One region of the Leclercia sp. LSNIH3 genome, then DNA from elsewhere that is predicted to be linked to it. Evidence: predicted binding sites of a transcription regulator. Region 1 holds the regulator's gene; each other region holds the start of a gene.
The links. Region 1 encodes PurR, which represses purine synthesis genes. Its sites were predicted from a motif close to CANGCAAACGTTTGCNTG; they were not measured.
Positions count from the first base shown of each region.

Region 2: the regulator PurR is predicted to act here: its motif matches at 2,069-2,086, upstream of purL (phosphoribosylformylglycinamidine synthase).
Region 3: the regulator PurR is predicted to act here: its motif matches at 1,054-1,071, upstream of C3F35_RS06695 (nucleoside-specific channel-forming protein Tsx).

Region 1 is NZ_CP026387.1:335,832-339,109, forward strand. Features, by position in the region: gene C3F35_RS01640 (MFS transporter) at 1-575, opposite strand, end outside; gene cydH (cytochrome bd-I oxidase subunit CydH) at 740-829, opposite strand; gene purR (HTH-type transcriptional repressor PurR) at 1,125-2,150, shown strand; gene punR (DNA-binding transcriptional activator PunR) at 2,147-3,079, opposite strand; gene punC (purine nucleoside transporter PunC) at 3,195-3,278, shown strand, end outside.
Region 2 is NZ_CP026387.1:3,637,034-3,640,311, forward strand. Features, by position in the region: gene tadA (tRNA adenosine(34) deaminase TadA) at 1-477, shown strand, start outside; gene mltF (membrane-bound lytic murein transglycosylase MltF) at 359-1,915, opposite strand; gene purL (phosphoribosylformylglycinamidine synthase) at 2,173-3,278, shown strand, end outside.
Region 3 is NZ_CP026387.1:1,373,475-1,376,752, forward strand. Features, by position in the region: gene nrdR (transcriptional regulator NrdR) at 1-252, opposite strand, end outside; gene C3F35_RS06690 (DUF3251 domain-containing protein) at 406-945, shown strand; gene C3F35_RS06695 (nucleoside-specific channel-forming protein Tsx) at 1,209-2,093, shown strand; gene C3F35_RS06700 (helix-turn-helix transcriptional regulator) at 2,146-2,826, opposite strand; gene C3F35_RS06705 (VOC family protein) at 2,852-3,217, opposite strand.

The DNA of each region.
Region 1 (3,278 bases):
CGCACTTCCGGCTTTTCACCCGCACCGCCAGAAGGCAGAGAGAAGAACAACGCCATCATCGACACCACGCCCAGCAGCGCGGTGGCCAGGAAGGACATGCGCCAGCCAATCGCCTCACCCATCCAGGTTGCGGCAGGCACGCCGCCAATATTGGCGATGGTCAGCCCCATAAACATGGTGGCTACGGCGCTGGCCTGCTTATGCTTTGGCACCACGCTGGCTGCCACCACCGATCCGAGGCCAAAGAATGCGCCATGGTTCAGGCTGGTCAGAATACGTGACAGCATCAGGGTGGTGTAGTCCGGGGAGAGCGCCGACAGCACGTTGCCGACAGTAAAGATCGCCATCAGGAAGATCAGGGCGTTACGGCGGCCCCGATGCGACAGCAGCAGCGTCATCAGCGGTGCCCCCACCATCACCCCGATGGCATAGGCGCTGATCAGCATACCTGCCGCGGGAATAGAAACATCTACCCCTCGGGCGATAACCGGCAGCAGACCCATCGGCGAAAATTCGGTGGTACCAATACCAAAGGCACCGATGGCAAGGGCCAGCAGCGGAAAATTGATTCTCATACTTCAACTCCAGACACCGTGTCGTCGGGCGACACAGAACAATGAAGGCGAAAGCATGACATCAATCACAAAAAATGAGAAGTTAACAATTTAGCAAAAGATTTTTGCAGGGCGCGTAACAATCAGCGTAAAGGAACGAGGGAGAGCTGCCTCTCCCGCATCAATCAGTGCAGTGCCGCAACCAGACCGCTGGCGACAATCAGACTCAGAACAATAATGGTGGTAATCAGCGAAAACTTAAGATCGGTACTCATCAATTTTTCTCCTTTTAATCACCCTATGAAGAGTGAGCCTGCTCATTTTTACACAGTTCAGGGTAAAAATCTTGCTGGATTTAGATTGATATCGTTTTTTGCTCTTCCCCTTTTGGCCAAGATAAGACAAAATTCCACGCTAAATTTATTAGCGTACCGGCCATTGACCCCCTCCTGACGTCCTGTGTCGTTTTCCCGGCGTACCGCAATTCAAATTGCGCAATTAGGGCGAGTGAAGGCAAACGTTTACCTACCGGTTTTTCAGGAGCTTAGATATGGTCTGGAGTGACATCTGATGGCAACAATTAAAGACGTGGCGAAACGCGCAAACGTTTCCACTACAACCGTATCACATGTTATTAACAAAACCCGCTTTGTCGCGGAAGAGACCCGAAATAATGTCTGGGCGGCCATTAAAGAGCTGCATTACTCACCTAGCGCCGTGGCCCGCAGTCTGAAGGTCAATCACACGAAATCGATCGGCCTGCTGGCGACCAGCAGCGAAGCGCCCTATTTCGCAGAAATCATTGAAGCGGTAGAGAAGAACTGCTTCCAGAAAGGCTACACCCTTATCCTCGGCAACGCGTGGAACAGCCTCGAAAAACAGCGGGCTTATCTGTCGATGATGGCGCAAAAGCGCGTCGATGGTCTGCTGGTGATGTGTTCCGAATACCCAGAATCGCTGCTGTCTATGCTGGAAGAGTATCGCAATATTCCTATGGTGGTGATGGACTGGGGCGAAGCGAAGGCCGACTTCACCGACTCGGTGATCGATAACGCCTTTGAAGGCGGCTACATGGCCGGTCGTTACCTCATCGAACGCGGTCACCGCGAAATCGGCGTGATCCCGGGCGCGCTGGAGCGCAACACCGGTGCCGGCCGTCTGGCGGGCTTTATGAAAGCCATGGAAGAAGCGTTGATTACCGTGCCAGAGAGCTGGATCGTGCAGGGCGACTTTGAACCGGAGTCCGGCTACCGCGCAATGCAGCAGATCCTCTCCCAAAGCCCGCGCCCTACTGCCATCTTCTGTGGCGGGGATATTATGGCCATGGGTGCGCTCTGTGCCGCCGATGAGATGGGCCTGCGCGTCCCGCAGGACGTTTCGCTGATCGGGTATGATAACGTGCGCAACGCGCGCTTCTTTACCCCGGCGTTGACCACCATCCACCAGCCAAAAGATTCGCTGGGGGAGACCGCCTTCAACATGCTGCTGGACCGTATCGTCAACAAGCGCGAAGAGTCCCAGTCAATTGAAGTGCATCCGCGCCTGATTGAACGCCGTTCCGTTGCGGATGGTCCGTTCCGCGACTATCGCCGTTAATCTTCTCCGGGAGCCAGCACCTCTGGCTCCCGCAGCCACTCCCTGTTCATCGTTTCACTGTCTCCCAGATAATCCAGCAGCCATTCCAGGGCCGGTGACATATCGTTTTGTTGCCAGGTCAGGCAGCACGCCGCATCCGGGAAGGGATTCTCCAGCGCCAGCTCTACCCATTTCCCGCTGGCTATTTGCGGGCGGGCAAAATGAACCGGCACCATGCCCACGCACAATCCTGCCGAGAGGCATGTGGCGGACGATTCCCAGTCCGGCGCGACAATTCGCCGCTGGTTATCAAGCAGCCAGGTGATCCGTTTCGGCAGTGAGCGGGAGGTATCTTCTCGTACCAGCGACGGCCAGTTGCGCAGAATATCGTCGCTGATCGGCCCGTCCAGAGCAGCCAGAGGATGATGGCTGGCCACCACGCAGCACCAGCTCAGCATTCCCATATCGCGGAACGCATAGCGGCCACCTACCGGGATCGCCTGCGTGGCACCTATCGCCATCTCAACCCTGCCGTCTGCCAGCGCATCCCAGACGCCGTTGAAGACCTCCTGAGAAACCCGCAGCTCAACGTCAGAAAAGTGGCGGTAAAAATCGACAATCATCTGGCGGGTGCGCTCGGGACGAACAATGTTGTCCACCGCAATAGAGATATGCCCCCGCCAGCCATTGGCGATCTGCTGACACTGTTCGCGGGTGATCTGCATTTTTTTGATAACAGACCGCCCCTCTTTCAGAAACCACAGCCCGGCCGGGGTGAGAACCACATCGCGATGGCGACGCTCAAACAGCGGCACTGCCAGCCACTCCTCCAGTTGACGCACGGTATAGCTGATGGCTGAAGGTACGCGATGCAACTCCTGCGCAGCACCGCTGAAACTGCCGTTACGCGAGACCGCATCCACCACTTCAAGAGAATATTCTGACCACATTTTCTGCCTGCAAAATTTTTGAACGCAACCGCCAAATATTAGCGTTTCACAAGCCTGTTTGCACTCCCTACACTTTGCGGCAATGACAACCTGCGCCCATAAGGAAAATAAAACAGTGAAACCCGGGAAAGGATTTTTAGTCTGGCTCGGCGGCTTAAGCGTGCTGGGCTTTCTTGCCACCGATATGTATCTGCCTGCC
Region 2 (3,278 bases), 1.5 Mb from region 1:
TGGATGCGCCATGCGCTCCAGCTTGCCAAACGTGCCTGGGAAGAGGGTGAAGTCCCGGTGGGCGCCGTGCTGGTCCACAATAACCAGGTGATTGGCGAAGGCTGGAATCGCCCGATTGGACGTCACGATCCCACCGCCCATGCCGAAATCATGGCCCTGCGCCAGGGTGGACTGGTGCTGCAAAACTACCGCCTGCTGGACACCACGCTCTATGTCACCCTCGAACCTTGCGTCATGTGCTCCGGTGCCATGATCCACAGCCGGATCGGCACGGTGGTGTATGGCGCGTCAGATGAAAAAACCGGTGCGGCAGGTTCGCTGCTGGACGTGCTCCGACATCCCGGCATGAACCATCAGGTCAATGTGATGGGTGGGGTGCTGGCACCAGCGTGTTCGGAGATGCTAAGTGAGTTCTTTCGAATGCGGCGTCAGCAGAAAAAGCGACAAAAGGCAGAATTGAAGTTATCGGGCGAGTAAGTTCATCCGGCGACACCACCGGATAACTTTGCGCCAGCTGCTGTGTTGCCTGCGCCTCTCTCTCTTTCTCCATCAAATACCCCACCAGGCTAATCTGGTATTTACGGATATTTTCCACGTAGGCGTAGGCCTCGTGGCCGCGCGCATAGCCATAGGTTAACTTGCTGTAATACGGCTTCTGGCTCAGCAGCGGCAGTCGCTGTTTGACGTCTGACCAGCTATCGGCATTGCCTTTGGTTTTTGCCGTCAGGGCGCGGGCGTCGATCATATGGGCATATCCCATGTTGTAGGCCGCCAGCGCAAACCAGATCCGCTCCTCTTCCGGCACCGTCTCCGGCACCTTATCCATCATATCCTGCAGGTAGCGCGCACCGCCGCTGATGCTCTGTTCGGCATCGGTACGGTCGGTGAGACCCAGGCTCTGGGCGGTATTTTTGGTCAGCATCATCAGGCCGCGCACGCCGGTGGGCGAGGTGGCGAGGGCATCCCAGTGTGATTCCTGATACGAGATGGCTGCCAGCAGGCGCCAGTCGATCTCCTGAGCGTACTTCTCAAACAGCGGCTTGAGATCCGGCAGGACATTATCTACCGCCCGCAGGAAGCTGCGGGTATCCACATAGTCAAAGTCATCGCCATGACCGAGGTATTTCTCCTCCAGACGCGCCAGGGTGCCGTCCTCATTCATTCCGTTGAAGAAATCGAGCATTGCAGCGGAGAGCGTCTGGTCAGCATCGAGGGGGCTGAACCAGGTGACGGGCTGCTCGTCAGTGACATCCAGCGCCACCGCCAGTTCCGGGTGAACACGCTGGAACAGGCTGATGGCTACCGAGTCCGCGATGGTGTAGGGCAGTTTACCGTCGGCGACCAGCCCCAGCAGCGCCGTGGTGCCCAGCTTCTCATCCACCCTCCAGTTAAGGTCGGGATACTTTTTCTCTTTCAATGCCCGCAGATCGTCAATCACCACATGCCCGGGGGCAATGGTGAGCTGGTCAGCCGTGAGGCTGGCAAGAGAGCGCGGACGCAGGCTGCCGACGCGATAGACCAGCTGCTGCGAGACGGAATAAAAAGTGGGGCCTGGTTGATAGTTTTTACTGCGCTCGCTGTTATAGACCAGCCCGGCGGCCAGCATATCGGCATCGCCGTTGTCCAGATCGTCAAACAGCTGGCTGATGTTCTGGCGCACGGTCATTTTGAGCTTTACGCCCAGGTAGTCAGCAAAGTGCTGCGCCAGCTCGTAGTCCAGGCCAATCACTTTGTTGTTGATCGCGGTGTAGGTCAACGGCGAAGAGATAGTACTGACGCGCAGCTCCCCCCGCGCCTGAATGGCGGCGATGCGATTGTCGGCCTTGCCGAACCAGGGGATTGAAGGCCAAAGGGCCGCTGCCAGCAGCAAGGTAACTATGCCGATGAACAGATAATTAATCTTTAATTTTTTCAATAAGTTGATTCTATGAGCAGTCTATTATTTTGGTTTGTTGTCGCCACAGTAAAAACAAGTATTACCAAAGATTTCGCGGCATTTTGCGTAAAGTTACGCCACTTGGCAACTTATTAGCGGGAAAGGCTTAAATGGCGGCAACGATTTTATTACGACGCAAACGGTTTCGTCGGCGCGCAGGATCCACTATAATGGCGCCCGTTTTCCCCCCTTGCGCACACTGTAAGCGCCTCCGGCGCTTCGAAGACGAGAGACTTATGATGGAAATTCTGCGTGGTTCGCCTGCACTGTCTGCCTTCCGTATCAACAAACTGCTGGCACGTTTTCAGGCGGCCGACCTTCCGGTAAGCAATATTTACGCTGAGTATGTCCATTTTGCTGACCTGAATGCTCCCTTAACGGCAGAGGATTTAGTTCGCCTTGAGCGCCTGCTGAAGTACGGCCCAAGCCTGAGCAGCCATACCCCGAACGGTAAACTTCTGCTGGTTACGCCTCGTCCGGGCACCATCTCCCCCTGGTCTTCTAAAGCAACCGACATCGCCCGCAACTGTGGTCTGAGCCAGATTGATCGTCTGGAACGCGGCGTGGCGTATTACGTTGAAGCCTCCACCCTGACTGACGCCCAGTGGGCCGTTGTGGCAAGCGAATTGCACGACCGCATGATGGAGAGCGTGTTTGCCTCTCTGGATGATGCGCAGCAACTCTTCTCTCACCACCAGCCTGCGCCAGTTCAGAGCGTGGACCTGCTGGGTGAAGGCCGTCAGGCGCTGATTGACGCCAACCTGCGTCTGGGCCTGGCGCTGGCCGACGATGAAATTGATTATCTGCAGGATGCTTTCGTTAAGCTGAACCGCAACCCGAACGATATCGAACTCTATATGTTCGCGCAGGCTAACTCCGAGCACTGCCGCCACAAGATTTTTAACGCCGACTGGGTTATCGACGGTGAGCAGCAGCCGAAGTCGCTGTTCAAAATGATCAAAAACACCATGGAAAAAACCCCTGACCACGTGCTGTCTGCCTATAAAGACAACGCCGCGGTGATGGAAGGTTCCGAGGTGGGCCGCTTCTTCGCCGATCGCGAAGCAGGGCGCTATGACTTCCATCAGGAGCCTGCGCACATCCTGATGAAGGTTGAAACACACAACCACCCGACGGCGATTTCGCCATGGCCGGGTGCGGCGACCGGTTCCGGCGGCGAAATCCGTGACGAAGGCGCCACCGGCCGTGGGGCAAAACCCAAAGCGGGTCTGGTGGGCTTTTCCGTTTCCAACCTGCGTATCCCGGGCTTTGAACAGCCGTGGGAAGAGGACTTCGGCAAGCCAGAGCGCATTGTGACCGCGCTGGATATCATGACCGACGG
Region 3 (3,278 bases), 1.0 Mb from region 1:
GACGTCATCTGCGCTCACTGGCCGCTTCTCCAGCGCTTTTAGCATTCCACTGCGCAGCTTCTCTTCATTGAAGGGTTCGCGAACGTCGTTACTTTTGACGACGCGCGGCATCACCAGCTCCGCCACTTCAAAAGTGGTGAAGCGTTCGTTACATACCAGGCACTGACGGCGGCGGCGTACGGATGAGCCTTCTCCCACGAGACGGGAGTCGATTACTTTAGTATCCACGGCGAGACAGAATGGGCAATGCATACGGTGTCCTGGCTATCGGGTTGACTGAACTCCATTTTACCCCGAACTGGGCTGACAACAAAGAAGGAGCGTTTTTGAGATAAAGGATCTATACGCAGGGCCGCGTCGTTGACTACCCTTAGCAGAATCCGTTATTTCAGGGAAATAATTGCCATGACAAGACGTTACCTACATGTTCTGCTGCTGGGAAGCCTTTTTAGCCTCAGCGCCTGTGCGCAGCAAAGCGAAGTGCGCCAGATGAACCAAAGCATCAGTTCATTGAATACGACCATGAATAAGCTTAACCAGGAAACCGTCAAGATCACCCAGCAGAATGCGCTGAACGCGAAATCGACCAGCGGCGTCTATCTGCTGCCGGGATCGAATACGCCAGCCAGGCTGAACAGCCAGATCGGCACACTACGCATGTCGCTGGTGAACGTCGCGCCAAACGCCGATGGCACCCGTGCCACGCTGCGCATTCAGGGGGAATCAAACGATCCCCTGCCGGCATTCAGCGCCACCGTTGAGTGGGGCCAGATCCAGGGCACTACCGATAGCTTCCAGGAGCTGAACGTCCAGACCCAGCTGATTAATGCACCGGCCAGCATTCTGGCACCCAGCGATGTCGACATTCCGTTGCAGCTTAATGGCCTGACGCCCGATCAACTCGGTTTTATCCGCATCCACGATATCCAGCCCGTCGCGCAATAATCCCCCGGCGGAACGTGGATCACGTTCCGCCCCCCTCTTTGGTTACAAACATTGGCAACAGAAATGTTTGCTATTACAATCCGCTCCGTTTAAAAATACGCAAACGTGAACGCAATCGATTACGTATGTGAGAGAACTGTGAAACAACACATATTTTTGTGAGCAAGGATTCCTATAATAGGCTCCCAGAAACACGAAATATTTAGAAACGCAATTCGCGCCTTTTTCACTCCCGTAAGGGATTTCAAATCAGTGGCATTATTATGAAAAAAACATTACTGGCAGCCGGTGCAGCGCTGGCGCTCTCCTCTACTTTCTCTGTTCAGGCAGCAGAAAACGATAAACCAGAGTACGTTTCCGACTGGTGGCACCAGAGCGTCAACGTCGTTGGCAGCTACCACACCCGTTTCGGACCACAGATCCGCAACGATACCTACCTGGAATACGAAGCGTTTGCCAAAAAAGACTGGTTTGATTTCTATGGTTACATGGATGCACCGGTCTTCTTCGGTGGTAATACTGACGCGAAAGGTATCTGGAACCACGGTTCCCCACTGTTCATGGAGATCGAACCGCGCTTCTCCATCGACAAGCTGACCGATACCAGCCTGGCCTTTGGTCCGTTTAAAGAGTGGTACTTCGCAAACAACTACATCTACGACATGGGCCGCAACAAGTCCGGTCGCCAGAGCACCTGGTACATGGGTCTGGGTACTGACATCGACACCGGTCTGCCGATGAGCCTGTCCATGAACGTTTATGCCAAATACCAGTGGCAGAACTACGGTGCAGCGAACGAAAACGAGTGGGATGGCTACCGTTTCAAAGTGAAATACTTTGTGCCAATCACCCAGCTGTGGGGCGGCAACCTGAGCTACATCGGCTTCACCAACTTTGACTGGGGTTCAGACCTGGGCGACAACGACTTCCGTGACCTGAACGGTAAGAAAGCGCGTACCAACGACTCTATCGCCTCCAGCCACATCCTGGCGCTGAACTACGATCACTGGCACTACTCTGTTGTGGCGCGTTACTGGCACAACGGTGGTCAGTGGAACGACGACGCCAGCCTGAACTTCGGCGACGGTAACTTCAGCGTGCGTTCTACCGGCTGGGGTGGTTACCTGGTTGTGGGTTACAACTTCTAAGTTGTGCCTGTAACGCCACCCGGCAAAAAAGCCAGCTCAAGAGCTGGCTTTTTTATTGCTTAACCTTCCGTAAAAAGTCCGCCAGCGATCGATCTGCACCTTCGCTAAAGCGTCTGTCCGTCATCGTGATATTCAGACACCTGTCGAGTCGGAAACAGCGATAGTCATCGCGCCGTTCACACCATGCTGCCAGCAGCCAGTGCTCGCCCCAGAAGAACAACCCCAGCGGCTGCACGTCGCGGGAAGAGAGGTGCCCGCTATCATCACGATAGTGCAGTCCCAGCACCCGCTGAGCAGAGATCGCCTGATGAATCACATCGAAGCCGCTGCGGGAGTGGTGTTGCATGGCAATATCCGGGGCGTAGATCCGCGTCTGCTCGGCCTTGCGGCGGCTCTCCTCCGGCAGGATCGCCAGCACCTTTTCCTGGGCCGACTCCAGCTCACGCGACAGCGACTCCCCGCCCCAGGTTTTAAGCAGGCGGATCGCCACCATCAGCGCTTCGGACTCCCTGTTGGTCAGCATCAGGGGCGGCAAGTCAAAGCCCGACATCAGTCGATAGCCGCTTCCCGCCTCCCCTTCCACCGGCACGCCAGAGAGCGATAGATCGCGGATATCACGATAAACCGTGCGTTCAGAAACGCCGAGCCTGTCTGCCAGATGCGCTGCTGTGGTCAGCCGCCTGCCTCGCAGGATTTGCACAATCTGAAACAAACGGTCAGCGCGTCGGGTCATTGTTTATTCGCTTTACAGGTTGATGTCAGGCAGGTTGATGAAGTCCAACCCGGTTGCCTTCGCTGTCGGTAAACAGCGCAATGGTGCCAATACCGCGCGGCAGTTCCAGTGGGCCAAACACGCATGCCCCACCCGCTGACACCACACGATCCAGCGTTGCCGCCAGGTTATCAGTATGCAGATAAATAATAGCGCCCTGCGATGAGGGTGTAATGCCGTCAAATTTTGCCAGCGCGCCGCCGGTAGCCGGATCCTCATGAGGAAAAATGGCCAGCTCGGCAACGTCCATTGTCTCGCGCTTCAGCGCCACCTGCATCACCGGCTCGTAAAATTTGATGGCACGATCCATATCCGCGACCGGAATTTCAAACCAGTTAATCACACTTTTCATACATCCTCCTGCCTGTTGTTTGGGTTCAGGAGGAGTGTATGACAGGCCTCCTGACAGCATA